Regions from separate parts of the Dietzia papillomatosis NBRC 105045 genome, predicted to be linked through region 1. Evidence: predicted binding sites of a transcription regulator. Region 1 holds the regulator's gene; the other holds the start of a gene.
The links. The regulator LexA, encoded in region 1, represses DNA repair genes until DNA is damaged. The targets are predictions, from matches to a motif close to CGAACANNTGTTCG.
Positions count from the first base shown of each region.

Region 2: the regulator LexA is predicted to act here: its motif matches at 3,716-3,729, upstream of DPA01S_RS02120 (HNH endonuclease signature motif containing protein).

Region 1 covers NZ_BCSL01000020.1:37,216-44,576, reverse strand. Annotated here, with positions in the region: gene hrpA (ATP-dependent RNA helicase HrpA) at 1-166, shown strand, start outside; gene nrdR (transcriptional regulator NrdR) at 199-654, opposite strand; gene DPA01S_RS08940 (hypothetical protein) at 766-1,215, opposite strand; gene lexA (transcriptional repressor LexA) at 1,444-2,112, shown strand; gene hflX (GTPase HflX) at 2,185-3,636, opposite strand; gene dapF (diaminopimelate epimerase) at 3,651-4,583, opposite strand; gene DPA01S_RS08920 (malate synthase G) at 4,702-6,882, shown strand; gene DPA01S_RS08915 (IclR family transcriptional regulator) at 6,999-7,361, opposite strand, start outside.
Region 2 covers NZ_BCSL01000004.1:12,182-19,542, reverse strand. Annotated here, with positions in the region: gene DPA01S_RS02140 (FAD-dependent oxidoreductase) at 1-1,004, opposite strand, end outside; gene DPA01S_RS02135 (DUF3253 domain-containing protein) at 1,140-1,664, shown strand; gene DPA01S_RS02130 (acyl-CoA dehydrogenase family protein) at 1,813-2,970, shown strand; gene DPA01S_RS02125 (DUF6512 family protein) at 3,055-3,627, opposite strand; gene DPA01S_RS02120 (HNH endonuclease signature motif containing protein) at 3,768-5,384, shown strand; gene DPA01S_RS02115 (cytochrome c oxidase subunit 4) at 5,475-5,891, opposite strand; gene ctaC (aa3-type cytochrome oxidase subunit II) at 5,928-7,046, opposite strand; gene asnB (asparagine synthase (glutamine-hydrolyzing)) at 7,274-7,361, shown strand, end outside.

The DNA of each region.
Region 1 (7,361 bases):
GCGCCGTCGGCCCGGCGGCGCGCGCTCGGCCCGCGAGCTGCGGTGGTTGCTGGCCGAATACAGGGTGGGGCTGTTCGCCCAGTCCCTCGGTACGGCCCGCCCGGTATCGGCCGAGCGCATCGACAAGGCGGTGGCGTCCGCGCTCGCTCCCCGTGCCCGGCGCTGACCGCCCGGCGGGTCAGACGTTCGCGCGGCGGCTCAGCGGCTCGCGCGGCGGTCTCTGAGTGCGATGATCTCGCGTTCGAAGTCGTCGGCCGAACTGAACTGCTTGTAGACGGAGGCGAAGCGTAGGTAGCCCACCTCGTCGAGGTCCTGGAGGGGGCCGAGGATCGCGAGACCGATCTCGTGGGCGGGCACCTCGGACGCGCCGCGAGCGCGGACGGTGTCCTCGACCTGCTGGGCGAGGCGCCGCAGGGCGTCCTCATCGATCGACCTGCCCTGGCAGGCCCGGCGAACTCCCCGGACCACCTTGTCGCGACTGAAGGCCTCGGTGACGCCGTTGCGTTTGAGGACCGTCAGCAGTGGCGTCTCGAGCGTCGTGAAGCGGTGCCCGCACTCCGGGCACTCCCGACGGCGCCGGATGGCCTGACCCTCGTCGACCGATCGTGAGTCGATCACCCGGGAGTCCTCGTTGTGGCATGTAGGGCAGTACATTCCCGTGTGGCCCTTCGTCGACCGGACTTCACGCCTCCCGGGACGTGGACCACGGGACGCGGGGACGATTGACCACCGTCCCCGACTCATTCTAGGAGGCAGGTGCGCCGGTCACGCGTAGGCGGGCCCGCCGAGGAACGCCACGGCCAGGAGCATGAGTATCCCGAAGGCGATGCCGCAGGCCAGGAGTGCCCAGGCGGGCACGTCATCGACGACACGGGTCGGAGCCGACGACTCGACGCGGCAGGCGCGCACACTGTCGGACGCCACCGGGCGGGCCTGGACGATCCGCCGCGGAGCCGGTGTGCGGGAGGGCGCCGGTGCGAGGGTGGCGACCCGGTCGGCGGAGGCGCCGCGGTTGGGCGAGGCGGAGTCGCGACGGCCCACCGGCCGCGCGCCGGGTCGGGTCCCGGTACGCCCACGGGTCTGACGCTCACCGGACCGGTCGGGATCCCGGCGGACACCGTCCGCGCTTTGTGCGGGTGCGCGGTGCTCTGCCGCGCAGATCTCCGTCCACCGCGCGGTGGAGTCGGTGTGCGAGTGCATCTCCAGAATGGTCATGTCCACTCCCTGCTCGATACGGTGTGCGAAACGGATTCGCACATCCGTATGGATCTCTGTGTACGTCTGTTCGAATCCCGATACGCCTAGAGTTGTATCACGCGACTGCGACACGGTCACCATCCCGCGACGAAAAACTTCGAACATGTGTGTGGCGCTCCCCGCTCGGGGGCGATAGGGTGTACACAGATGACGACGTCGAACATCCATTCGCCGAAGGGACCCGAGATGCCGAAGCCCGACTTCGACTCACTGACAGACCGCCAGAAGAGTGTGCTGCTGCACATCCACGACACGGTCAAGGAGCGCGGCTATCCGCCGAGCATCCGCGAGATCGGGGACGCGGTGGGCCTGCAATCGACGTCGTCGGTAGCGCACCAGCTGCGGACCCTGGAGAAGAAGGGGTTCCTGACGCGGGATCCGCACAAGCCGCGGGCTGTCGACGTCCACGGGGTGCCCGGGCAGAAGACCCGGGGTCGCCGGTCGCCCACCAGCGAGGTCCGACGTCCGAGCGGAGCGGTCGAGCCGGTCTACGTCCCGGTCCTCGGCCGGATCGCGGCGGGTGGCCCCATCCTGGCCGAGCAGGCCGTGGAGGAGGTCTTCCCCCTCCCTACCGACCTCGTCGGGTCCGGGGACCTGTTCATGCTCAGAGTGGTCGGTGAGTCGATGATCGACGCGGCGATCTGCGACGGTGACTACGTCGTGGTGCGGCGGCAGAACGTAGCGGACAACGGCGATATCGTCGCCGCGATGATCGACGGCGAGGCGACCGTGAAGACCTTCCGCAAGGACTCCACCGGGGTCTGGCTCCTGCCCCACAACCCGTCCTTCAGTCCCATCCCGGGCGAGCACGCCACGATCCTGGGCAAGGTCGTCACGGTGTTCCGCAAGCTCTGAACCGGCCCTCGACGACAACGCCGCCTGCCCGGGATCGATCGGGTCAGGCGGCGTCGTCGTCGCAGGGGCCGGTCAGGCGGCCCCGTCGCGCGTACTGCTGTCCGAGACGAATTCGCCGAGCTCACCGGCCACCGAGGCGGGCAGCCGGACCACCAGGCGAGTACCACGGTCGGTGTGCTCCTCCTCGACGACCGCGCCCTCCGTGTGGACTCGTGCGACCACGTCACCCCGGGTGTACGGGACCTCGAGAATCATCTCCCGGTCACCGGAGGCCACGATCTGCACGATCCGTTCGAGCAGCTCGTCGACACCCTGCCCCGTGGCCGCCGAGACGAACACCGCGTCCGGCAGTGCGTGGTGCAGCTCGGTGAGCACCACCGGGTCGGCCGCGTCGATCTTGTTGATGACCACCAACTCGCGGGGGCGTTCGGCGTTCTGCTCCTCCACCACCTCGTTGATCACCTTGCGGACCGCCTCGATCTGGCGAAGGGGGAACGCGTCCGAACCGTCCACGACGTGGAGCAACAACTCGGAGTCGACCACCTCCTCGAGCGTGGATCGGAACGCCTCGACCAACTGCGTGGGCAGGTGTCGGACGAAGCCGACCGTGTCGGTGAACACGACCGATCGCCCGTCGGGGAGGTCGGCGCGGCGGGTGGTGGGATCGAGGGTGGCGAACAGCGCGTTCTGCACGAGGACGCCGGCACCGGTGATCCGGTTCAGCAGGCTCGACTTGCCGGCGTTGGTGTATCCGGCAATAGCGATCGACGGAACGGGCGTGGCGCGCCTGCGGTAGCGCTTGGTGTCGCGGGACTGCTTCATGCCCTTGATCTCGCGACGCAGCTTCGCCATCCGCTCGCGGATGCGGCGCCTGTCGGTCTCGATCTTCGTCTCACCGGGGCCACGGAGACCGACGCCGCCGTTACTGCCGGCCCGGCCACCCGCCTGGCGGGAGAGCGATTCGCCCCACCCGCGGAGACGGGGGAGCATGTATTCCATCTGCGCCAGGGAGACCTGCGCCTTGCCCTCGCGACTGGTCGCGTGCTGGGCGAAGATGTCGAGGATCAGCGCCGTCCGGTCGATGACCTTGACGTTGACCGCCTTCTCCAGCGCCAGGAGCTGACCCGGGGTGAGCTCACCGTCGCAGATGACGGTGTCGGCACCCGTCGCGGCAATGACGTCCTTGAGAACGCTCACCTTTCCCGAGCCGATGAAGGTCGCCGCGTCCGGCTTGTCGCGGCGCTGGATGAGAGCGTCGCAGACCTCGGAGCCCGCCGTCTCGGCGAGCTGGGCGAGCTCCGCCATCGCGGCGTCCGCCTGGGCTGCGGACCCCTCGGTCCACACGCCGACCAGTACGACCCGCTCCAGTCGGAGCTGGCGGTACTCGGCGTCGTTGACGTCCTGGAGTTCGGTTGACAGACCCGCCACCCGGCGCAGCGAGGATCTCTCCTCGAGCTGCAGTTCGCCGATGGATGGATCGAGGTCGCGTGTCGGCCGCTCAACGGCCGTGTGATCAATAGTCATTCCCCAGCATCATCTCACATCGGGGCCGCGTGTGTCGCGTATGCGGGCGTGTGATACGCACCGCCGTGGAACCGGCCGCTGGCGACGAGCGCGGACGGACCGGTGAGGGTCGAACCGCCGTCGGCCAGGTGGACCTCGACCTCCCCGCCCGGTACCGCCACGACGACGTCTCCGCTGCCGCGTCCGGCGTCGGCCAGTGCGGCGACCGCCGTCGCCACGATGCCGGTCCCGCATGACATCGTCTCCCCCGCTCCCCGTTCGTGCACGCGCATGGTCACCCGGCCCCCGGTCAGGGGCGTGGCGATCTCCACGTTGACACCGTGTGGGAAGAAGTCGCGATCGAAGGTCGGGGGGTCGGCGACCGGCAGGGCGGCCAGAGCCGCGGCGTCCAGCCCGGGCACGACGCAGGCCAGGTGGGGGTTACCCATGTCGACGGCCACGCCCGCGAAGGTGCGGCCGCCGAGTTCTGCCGAGGAGAGTCCGAGCAGTCGCGGCTCGCCCATGTCGACCCGGACCACGGCGTCGTCGCCGGAGCGGGACACAATCGTCGCGGGCCGCGGCCCGGAACGCGTGCCGATGGCGATCGTTCCGATGTCGGCCCGGTGCGTGGCCACCAGAGCGTGGGCGAACACCCGGACTCCGTTGCCGCACATCTCGGCGATCGAACCGTCCGCGTTGCGGTAGTCCATGAACCAGTCCGCGGGGTCGACCCCGTCCGGTAGCGCGGGAAGGACCCCGCGATCGACGAGGGCGCCGGCGGTGGCGATCCGGAGGATCCCGTCGGCACCAATCCCGCCGCGTCGATCGCAGAGCGCGCGGACCAGCGTCTCGTCGAGGTCGAGCTCGGCGTGGTCATCGGGCAGGATCACGAAATCGTTGAGGGTGCCGTGGCCCTTGAGGAAGGCGATGCCGTCGGTGGCCGTCGGCGTGTTGTGGTCCAGGGTCATGTCGTGATCGTACTCGCGGCCGACCGGCGTTCCGCACTGCGGAAATAGCGGATGAAGCGCCACGACGAGGACATTAGAGTCGGTCGGGAGAACGATCCCCTACCTGAGGAGAGCATCGATGTCCGAACGCATCACCGTCGGCGGTATCCAGGTCGACGAGGTCCTCTACGACTTCGTCAACACCCAGGCGATCCCGGGCACAGGGGTCGACCCCGACGCGTTCTGGGCCGGTGCCTCCGAGATCTTCGCCGACCTGGGTCCCCGGAACCGCGAGCTGCTCGCGGTGCGGGACGACCTGCAGTCGAAGATCGACGCGTGGCACCACGAGAACCCGGCGCCGATCGACCAGGGGGCGTACAAGGAGTTCCTCCGCGAGATCGGTTACCTCGTGCCCGAGCCCGAGTCGGTCTCGGTCACCACGGAGAACGTCGACGCGGAGATCGCGACCGTCGCCGGTCCGCAGCTCGTGGTGCCGGTCACCAACGCGCGGTTCGCCATCAACGCGGGCAACGCCCGTTGGGGTTCGCTCTACGACGCCCTCTACGGCACCGACGCCATCCCCGAGACCGATGGCGCCGAGCAGGGCGACTCCTACAACAAGGTCCGTGGCGACAAGGTGATCGAGTGGGCTCGTGAGTTCCTCGACGACGCGGCGCCGTTGGCCTCCGGCAGCCACGTGGGGACCACCGGGTACGCGGTCGTGGACGGCGCGCTGCGGGTCACGCTCGCGGACGGCGCGACCACCGGACTGGCCGACCCGGAGAAGTTCGTGGGATACCTCGGGGATGCCGCCAGCCCCTCCTCGGTGCTGCTGCGCAACAACGGACTGCACATCGACATCCAGATCGACCCGGACTCCCCCATCGGATCGACGGACGCGGCCGGGGTCAAGGACGTGGTCCTCGAGTCCGCCGTCACGACGATCATGGACTTCGAGGACTCCGTCGCCGCTGTCGACGCCGAGGACAAGACGCTCGGCTACCGCAACTGGCTCGGCCTGATGAAGGGTGACCTCTCCGAGGAGATCAGCAAGGGCGGCAAGACGTTCACCCGCGTCCTCAACGACGACCGCGTCTACACCTCTCCGGACGGCTCCGGGGAGGTCCGCCTCCACGGGCGCTCGATGCTGTTCGTCCGCAACGTCGGCCATCTCATGACGAACCCCGCGGTCCTGGACGCCGAGGGCAACGAGCTCCCCGAGGGGATCCTCGACGCGCTGATCACCGCGCTGGCGGGCATGCACGGGATCGCGGAGGGCAACGAGCGCGGCAACAGCCGCAGCGGGTCGATCTACATCGTCAAGCCCAAGCAGCACGGGCCCGACGAGGTCGCGTTCACCACCGAGCTGTTCGGCCGCGTCGAGAAGCTCCTCGGCCTGCCGACCAACACTCTCAAGGTCGGCATCATGGACGAGGAGCGCCGCACGTCGGTGAATCTCGCCGCCTGCATCGCGGAGGCCACGGAGCGTGTCGTGTTCATCAACACCGGGTTCCTCGACCGCACCGGCGACGAGATCCACACCTCCATGGAAGCCGGGCCGATGATCCGCAAGGGCGAGATGAAGTCCGCGCGCTGGATGAACGCCTACGAGGACTTCAACGTCGACACCGGCCTGGCGTGTGGTCTGCGGGGCCGCGCGCAGATCGGCAAGGGCATGTGGGCGAAGACCGACCTCATGGCGGAGATGCTCGCCGAGAAGATCGGCCAGCCGCAGGCCGGCGCCAACACCGCCTGGGTCCCGTCGCCGACCGGTGCGACCCTCCACGCGACCCACTACCACCGCGTCGACGTCCTGGCCCGCCAGGAGGAGCTCCTCGCCGGCGGTCGTCGCGCGAGCGTCGACGACATCCTCACGGTGCCGCTCGCCCCGAACACCGACTGGTCGGACGAGGAGAAGAAGGAGGAGGTCGACAACTCCTGCCAGACCATCCTGGGCTACGTCGTCCGCTGGGTCGAGCAGGGTATCGGCGTCTCGAAGGTGCCGGACATCCACGACGTGAACCTCATGGAGGACCGAGCCACCCTGCGGATCTCCTCGCAGCTGTTGGCCAACTGGATCCGCCACGGCATCGTCACGGCAGAGTTCGTGGAAGATTCGCTGCGCCGTATGGCCGAGGTCGTCGACAAGCAGAACGCGGGCGACGACGCCTACCGGAACATGGCGCCGGACGTCGAGTCCTCAATCGCTTGGCAGGCTGCCCGCGAGCTGATCCTCGAGGGCACCACGCAGCCGTCGGGCTACACCGAGCCGATCCTGCACCGCCGTCGCCGCGAGTTCAAGACCGCCAACGGGCTCTGACCCCTGCGGGAATCCGCTACTCCCCCTCGGCATCCGCTACCCCTGCAGAGGTAGCGAATCCGGGCCGGGGGTAGCGGATTTCCTGTATCGGGACGGCGCCACGCCGGCACGGTCGGTCAGCCGAGGAGGCCCTCCACCGCGGCCCTGAGGATGTCGACGGCGGCGTCCCTGCGGTCCCGGGTGAACCGGGCCTCGGGCCCGGACGCGGAGATCGCGAACGCGGCGTCGCCCGTGCCCACGGCGATGGCCACGCACCGCACCCCTTCCTCCTGCTCGGACTCGTCGGTGGCGAAGCCCCGGCGTCGGACCTCGTGGATCTGCTCGATCAGTGCACCGACCTCGACGAGGGTCGAATCGGTGTAGCGGCGCATGCCGGCCCGTTCCAACATGGCGCGGATCTCGGCGTCGTCATCGCCCGCCACGAGGGCCTTGCCCACCGCCGTGCAGTGGACCTCGACGCGCCGCCCCACCTCCGTGAA
Region 2 (7,361 bases), on a different contig from region 1:
ATGCGGGCGTGCATCTTGCGCCCCATCTGGTCGTACGGCAGCAGTTCGTTGGCGAATCGCCGGCCGGTGCCGTCGACGATGATCCCGGAGCGGAAGCCCAGGGTGAAAGCGGCGTGCCCGTTGGGGAACAGCGTGGCGGGGCACCACCAGGACTGGTCGAGCAGGTCCAGCTCCGCGCCGACCTGCTCGAACATGCGGACGGCGTCTCCCGAGCCCGTGGCGGGGTGCGACGAGGACCAGTCGGCGGTGGGCATGTCCTGCCAGCGGCGGCGGAGGTCCGCCGACCGTTCGAAACCGCCGGCGGCGACCAGTACCCCACGGCGTGCGCCCAGCACCTGCCGGCCGGAGGCACCGTTCACGACCACCCCGACGACACGTCCGTCGTCGTCACGGACCAGTTCCTCGGCGGCGGTGTTCAGTCGGGTCTCCGCGGTGCCCATCGCGTCGAGTGCGAGTACGAGTCGCGCCACCCAGGCCCTGCCGCCCTCGAGCTTCGTGGTGTCCTCGTCCGCGCCGAACTGGTCAGCCGGAACCGGCGGACGGATGTCGGTCGCCCGGTCGCCGACCTCCTCGCCCTTGATGGGCTTGGGGTAGATGCTCCGGCCGAGTTCCTGGCGCCCCGGGGCGTCGAAGTAGTCGGGGAAGGCCTGGAAGCGGGTCGGGATGCCCAGCTCGTCCTGCAGGAACTCGACGACCTGCGGCCCGGTGTTGAGGAACGCGTCCTGGACGTCGGCGGCGGTGCGGTCCCCCACCACGGCGCGGAAGTAGGTGCGCCCCCGCTCGACGGAGTCCTCGACCCCGTCCCGGGCGAGGACGGAGTTTCCAGGGAGCCACACGGCGCCGCCGGAGTACGCGGAGGTCCCCCCGAAGCGGTCGGTCTTCTCGATCAGGCAGGTCGACAGACCCCGGGCGGCGGCGGTCGCGGCACCGAAGAGGGCTGCCACCCCCGACCCCACGACCACCACGTCGAATTCCGCGTCGAATGTGTTGTCCTGCGCCGTCACGGCAGCCCCTCATCATCATCCAGCTCTGGTGGAACACGTTCCAGTTCCTGCCGTGACCCTAACACCGGCGCGGTGTGCGACACCCTCGATCGCCGATCGGTGGGGAAGGAGGGGGAGGCGGTGCAGGATCTGGGTGTGACCGATCGAGACGACAGCACCGGCGCCGGCGTGGAGCACACCGAGGACGGTCGACACATCGTGGTCGGGGGCCGGCGGTGGCGCGCGACGGATCCGTCCATCCCCGATAAGCTCCGCTCGGAGCTCGTCCGGGCACTGATGACCGGTCGCCGGCTGGTCAAGACCGAAGGCGATGCCGCCCGGGTGATGGTGCACGACGCCAAGGTCGCGCTCGGTGAGCGCGGCGACCCGTGGTGGGCACCCACCCGGGAGGGGACACGCGATCGACTGGCCGCGACGATCAGGACGCTCCTGCGCTCGCGCGGCCAGGGGTCGATCTGCCCGTCGGATGCGGCCCGGGTGGCGGGTGGGGATCATTGGCGCGACCTCATGCCCGTCGCCCGGGAGGTCGCGTTCGACCTCCGCGAGGAGGGCGTGGTGGCGGTGACCCAGCGTGGCGAGCGGGTCACCGGACGTGAGGTGACCGGGCCGATCAGGCTGATCGCCGACGACGGCCTGGAATTCACTCCGCCGACGGGGTGACGTCGCGGCGTCGGATGGGCCGGCGGACGGGTCAGAGAGTTCGAATTCTTGTAGGCTACTCACCAGTAGGAGTACACCAACCCGACGCTCCGCTCCCCTCCACGGTGGCCTGCCACCGGAGCAGAACGTCCAACGGAAAGGCACGCCCTTGCGCCGCACTGTGTTCAACGAAGACCACGAGGCCTTCCGCCAGACCCTCCGTGACTTCATCGAGTCCGAGGTGACCCCCCACTTCCAGGAGTGGTTCGAGGCCGGCATCGTCCCGCGTGAGTTCTACTACAAGCTCGCCGACCTCGGCCTGTTCGGCATCAACGTCGACGAGGAGTACGGCGGCGCGGGGATCAATTCCCACAAGTTCGAGGCCATCCAGTCCGAGGAGACCGCCCGCGCCGGCGTGGACTTCGGCGGCTCGGGTGTCCACGTACTGCTCGGGCTCCCCTACATCAAGGCCCTGGCGACCGAGGAGCAGAAGCAGCGCTACCTGCCCAAGTTCGTCTCGGGCGAGGAGATGTGGGCGCTGGCCATGACCGAGCCCGGCACCGGGTCGGACCTGGCCGGCATGAAGAGCACCGCCAAGCTCTCGGAGGACGGCACCCACTACGTTCTCAACGGTGCCAAGACGTTCATCACCGGCGGCGTCCACGCCGACCGCGTGATCGTGGCCTGCCGTACCGCTCCCCCGCGTGAGGACGACCGCCGCTTCGGCATCTCGCTGCTCGCCGTCGACACCAAGCTCGAGGGCTACGCGGTGGGCCGCAAGCTCGACAAGGTCGGACTCAAGACCTCCGACACAGCCGAGCTGTCCTTCACCGACGTCAAGGTCCCGGTCGAGGACCTGCTCGGCGAAGAGAACCGCGGCTTCTACTACCTCGGGCAGAACCTGCCGTCCGAGCGCTGGGGCATCGCCTACGGTGCGTACGCCCAGGCCGCGGCCGCCGTGCGGTTCGCCAAGGAGTACACGCAGCAGCGCACGGTCTTCGGCAAGGAGGTGGCCTCGTTCCAGAACACCAAGTTCGAGCTGGCCGCGTGCCAGGCCAAGGTCGACGCCGCGCAGGCCGTCGCGGACCGCGCCCTCGAGGCGCTGGACGAGGGCGAGCTCACCGCCGCCGAGGCGGCCTCGGCCAAGCTGTTCTGCACCGAGGTCGCCGCCGAGGTCATCGACCGTTGCCTCCAGCTGCACGGCGGCTACGGCTTCATGAACGAGTATCCGATCGCCCGCCTGTACTCGGACAACCGCGTCAACCGCATCTACGGTGGCACCAACGAGGTCATGAAGTCCATCATCGCCAAGGACATGGGCCTGTAGGTCCCACGACCCCCCTGGCTCCGTCGGGCCCCGTCCGCCCCCCGCGGACGGGGCCCGAGTCGTCCGACGGACTCCCTCTGCCCGTCAGTCCCCGGGTGCGGCCTCGTAGTCGGCGTACCCCTCGACCCCGTATCTGTATGTGATGGGATCGATAAAGACGTCGGGTTCGGCGGGGGGCCTCAGGGTGAACACCACGTAGGCGGCGACGATGCCCACCAGGTAGAAAACCGAGAGGACGACGACGAGGACGTCCGCCTCCAGTCCGCTGAGCAGGCACACGAAGATCACCTGGGCGAGCGCAATGCACAGGCCGAACACGGCGATGTCCACCCACAGCACATTGCGACCTGCGACGGCCTTGTAGACGAAGACCACCCCGATCATCGTCACCGGGATCGAATAGAGGGCGACAGTGGCCGCGGGCACGAAAGACGGCTGCGAGGCGCCGCCGAGCACGAAGAGGGCCGCGTACAACACCATGGTCGGCCAGGCGGCGATCTTGATGTGCTCCCAGTAACTCTCGTTGACCGCGGCGAACACGGCCACGACCCGGTTGTGCCCGCTCCAGTCGTAGACGAAGTGGAGCACCGAGCCGACGACGATGAGCGGGATGATCGCCCACCAACTCACCGAGACGACGGCACCCGTGTCCAACACGGTCTCACCCTCCCACCGACCAGCGCCGGTCGCCGGTCTTCCCAGTTGAGAGCCTCATGTCGGACCCCCTTGCTAGTGTTCCCTCAATCGAACACACGAGCGATACGGGGTGCGGCACTCGCCCGCCCGAGGGGGTGCACATGCGGGAGACGACTACCGGGGATGATGCCGGAGCGGTGGCCGGCAGTCCCGCCGTCACCGCCGCCAGCTCCGCAGCCCTGGCGGCACTGCACGCCGAGAATCGCGCGGCCGCTGCCCGACTGCGCGCCTGCCACGACCTGTGGGCCACCTGCCGCGAGGAACAGGAACTGCGCGACATCGCCGCCGGCTACGGCCCCGGCCTGGACCAACGCCCCGAACACGCCGTCATCGACCCGCTGACCATCGCCACAAGTGAGATCGTCGCCGCCTACGGCGTGCACCACAACCGCGCCCGCAGCCTGCTCACCCTGGCCATCACCCTGGTCACCAAGTTCCCCGGTCTCGTCGAGGCCATGGACACCGGCCACCTCGACGAAGCCACCGCCACCCTGCTCGCACGCCACATGCGCACCGTGGACTCACTGCACCGCGACGCCGTTCACCGCGAGGTCATCGACTGGCTCCTGGCCGCCCTCGCCGCCGGCAGGCGCCCCGGACGCGACGCGATCCTGTCCCGCACCGACCGCATCATCGGCGCCCACGACCCCCACGGCGTACGCCTGCGCCGCACCGCCGCGGTCCGCGAACGCCGCGTCACCCTGCGCCGCGGCCCAGACGGCATGGCCGACCTCACCGCCCACCTCACCGCCACCGAAGCCTTCGCCATCCACACCCTGCTGCAGACCAGGGCCACCGACCAACGCCACCGCGACACCCGCACCCGCGTCGAGACCACCCGCCGCCACGGCGCCCACACCCTCGACACCGACACCATCCGCAGCATGGACGAACTACGCGCCGACGCCCTCGTCGCCGCCCTCCTCGGCCACCCCGACACCGACACCGACATAGACGCACGCAGGGGCGCGGGTACGAGCGCGGGCGCAGGCACTGCCGCGGGCGCCGGTCACCGCCCGCCGGCCACCCAGATCCGCCCCACCATCACCGTGCTCGCACCCCCCGGCCCCGACGGCGAACCCGAGGTCTACCTCCCCCGAGGCGGCCCGGCCACCATCGACGCCCTCATCGAACTACTCACCCGCAGCACCGGCGCGACCATCACCGTGCCCGACACCGCGCCCGGCGCCACAGACAACCCCCACCACGCCCACCGCTACCGCATCAGCGACCGACTGGCCCACCGCATCCGCCTACGCGACGGCACCTGCCGCCACCCCGGCTGCTCCGTCCCCGCCCAGGACTGCGACATCGATCACATCCGCCCCTTCAACCACACCGACCCCGACAGCGGCGGCCTGACCATCGAAGCCAACCTCGCCAGCATGTGCCGCCAACACCACCGGTTCAAAACCTTCCACGGCTGGCACTACCACCTCGCCCCCGACGGCACCCTGACCGTGACCACCGACACCGGCCACACCCTGACCACCCACCCCACAGGCCCCCTGGCCCGCTGGCGCCAACGCGACCTCGACCCGGACCCAAACCCCACGGACGACGCCCCACCCCGCCGGCCCTGGCTCGACCCCCGACCACAAGCCACCCACTGGCTCCGACGCGCCCGACGCCTGGCCGCCGAACGCGCCGCCAACACCACCACACCCCCACCCACAACCGGCCACCCCACCACCGACACCGACCCACCGCCCTTCTAGACGGCGCCGGCCGTCAGCGCGCGACGAAAAGCGCCGGGGCCCGACGTCGCGGACAGCGACGCCGGGCCCCGGCGGAAGGCGATCAGTGGGTCAGTGCTTCTCGCGACCCCAGTGGTACTCGAAGACCAGGCCGCAGGCGGTGATCACCAGCGCGACGGCGCCGCCGATGAGCACCCACCAGTTCCAGAACGCCGCCCCGTAGCCGACCACGAAAACCGAGAAGGCCAGCAGGAACGGCCAGAAGCTGTGCGGGCTGAAGAAGCCCAGCTCACCGGCACCGTCGGAGACCTCAGCCTCCTCGTAGTCCTCGGGCAGCGTGCTGATACGCCGCGCCACGAAGCGGAGGTAACCCCCGATCAGCAGGCTCAGGCCGGCCGAGAGCACGAGGGCCGTGGTTCCGACCCACTCGACGCCCGTCCGCGACGTACCGGTGAGGTACCCGTACGCGATGGCCAGGAAGGCCAGGAAGATAAACAGTGCGTCGAAGATTCGTACTGTTGCGCTCATCGTTCAGAAATCCTTCGCGTGATACCGGGAGAACCGTCAGTTAGCTGACGCGGTCTCGATGGTGTTGTTCTGGTCGCGGGTATCGCTGCGGCCGGTCTTGAACGGTGCAGTGGAGATCGAGTACGGCTCCTCCCCGATGGACTCCAGCGCCTCCGCGTTGGTCGCGGTCGGATTGGCCTGGCGGAACTCGATGTAGTCGGCGAACGCCTCCGGGGAGACCGCGCGCAGCTCGAAGTTCATCATCGCGTGGTAGATGCCGCACATCTCGGCACAGCGGCCGACGAAGGCGCCCTCGCGCTCGATCTCCTCGATCTGGAACATGCTCAACTGCTGATTCTTGCCGGGGTGCGGCATCACGTCGAGCTTGTAGATGAACTCGGGAATCCAGAACGAGTGGATGACGTCCGCCGACGCGAGCCGGAACTCGATACGCGTGTCGGTCGGCAGGACCAGGACCGGGACCTCGTCGGAAGTGCCCACGGTCTCGATGTTGTTGAAGTACAGGTACGACTTGTCCTCGGCGAGACGGCCGTGGATCGGGCCCCCGGCGGCGGGCTCGCCGTGATGACCGAGCGCCTCACGCGCCTCGTCGGAGAGCACACCGGCCTCCTCGGCCGCACGCTGCGCCTCGACGTTGGTGCCGTCCTCGATGCTCGCGCCGGCCACGTCGACCTTGTTGTAACCGAACTTCCAGTTCCACTGGTACGCGGTGACGTCGACCTTGACGCCGACCTCCTCCTCCGGACGGAGGTCGAGAACCTTGTTCTGTGTGACCACGGTGAAGTAGAAGAGAACTGAGATGATCACGAACGGCACGGCCGTGTAGATCAGCTCAAGCGGCACGTTGTACGCCGTCTGCCGCGGGAACTCGCCGTTGTCGTTCTTCCGCTTGCGGTAGGCGGCCATCGACCAGAAGATCAGGCCCCACACGAAGAACCCGACGATCAGCGACGTGATGACGGTGCCCGTCCAGAACTCGCGGATCGCGACGCCCTCGGGGGTGACACCGGTCGGAAATCCGAAGTTGATCGTCTGGTTCCACCACTTGTTGTCGGTGTGGAGGCTACAACCGGACAACAGCAAGCCCAATGAACCGAGAGCCACCGCGAGTGTCGCCCTGCGCGTCCGACGACGCCCGTCACGCTGTTCCACCATCACGCCTTCCTGATCAGCGGCACCGGCCACGTGGCCGGGACACCTTAGAAGAGTAGACCACGGCTCTCAGAATGAAAGCCGCGGGTCCGGCAATTCACCCGTGAGGCCCCCACGCCCCGCGCCGGAGCGGGTGGGAACCCACAGACCAGTAGTATTCGAACGCGTCCAGACCCGCCCAGGCGGGTCACCGCTGACGCTACGACGACGATGGACGAGGTACCCGACGAATGTGTGGCCTACTAGGTCTGATCACCCCTGACGGCTCCGCCCGTACCCACGAGGCCCGCGTGCTCGGCGCCATGGGGTGCCAGCGCC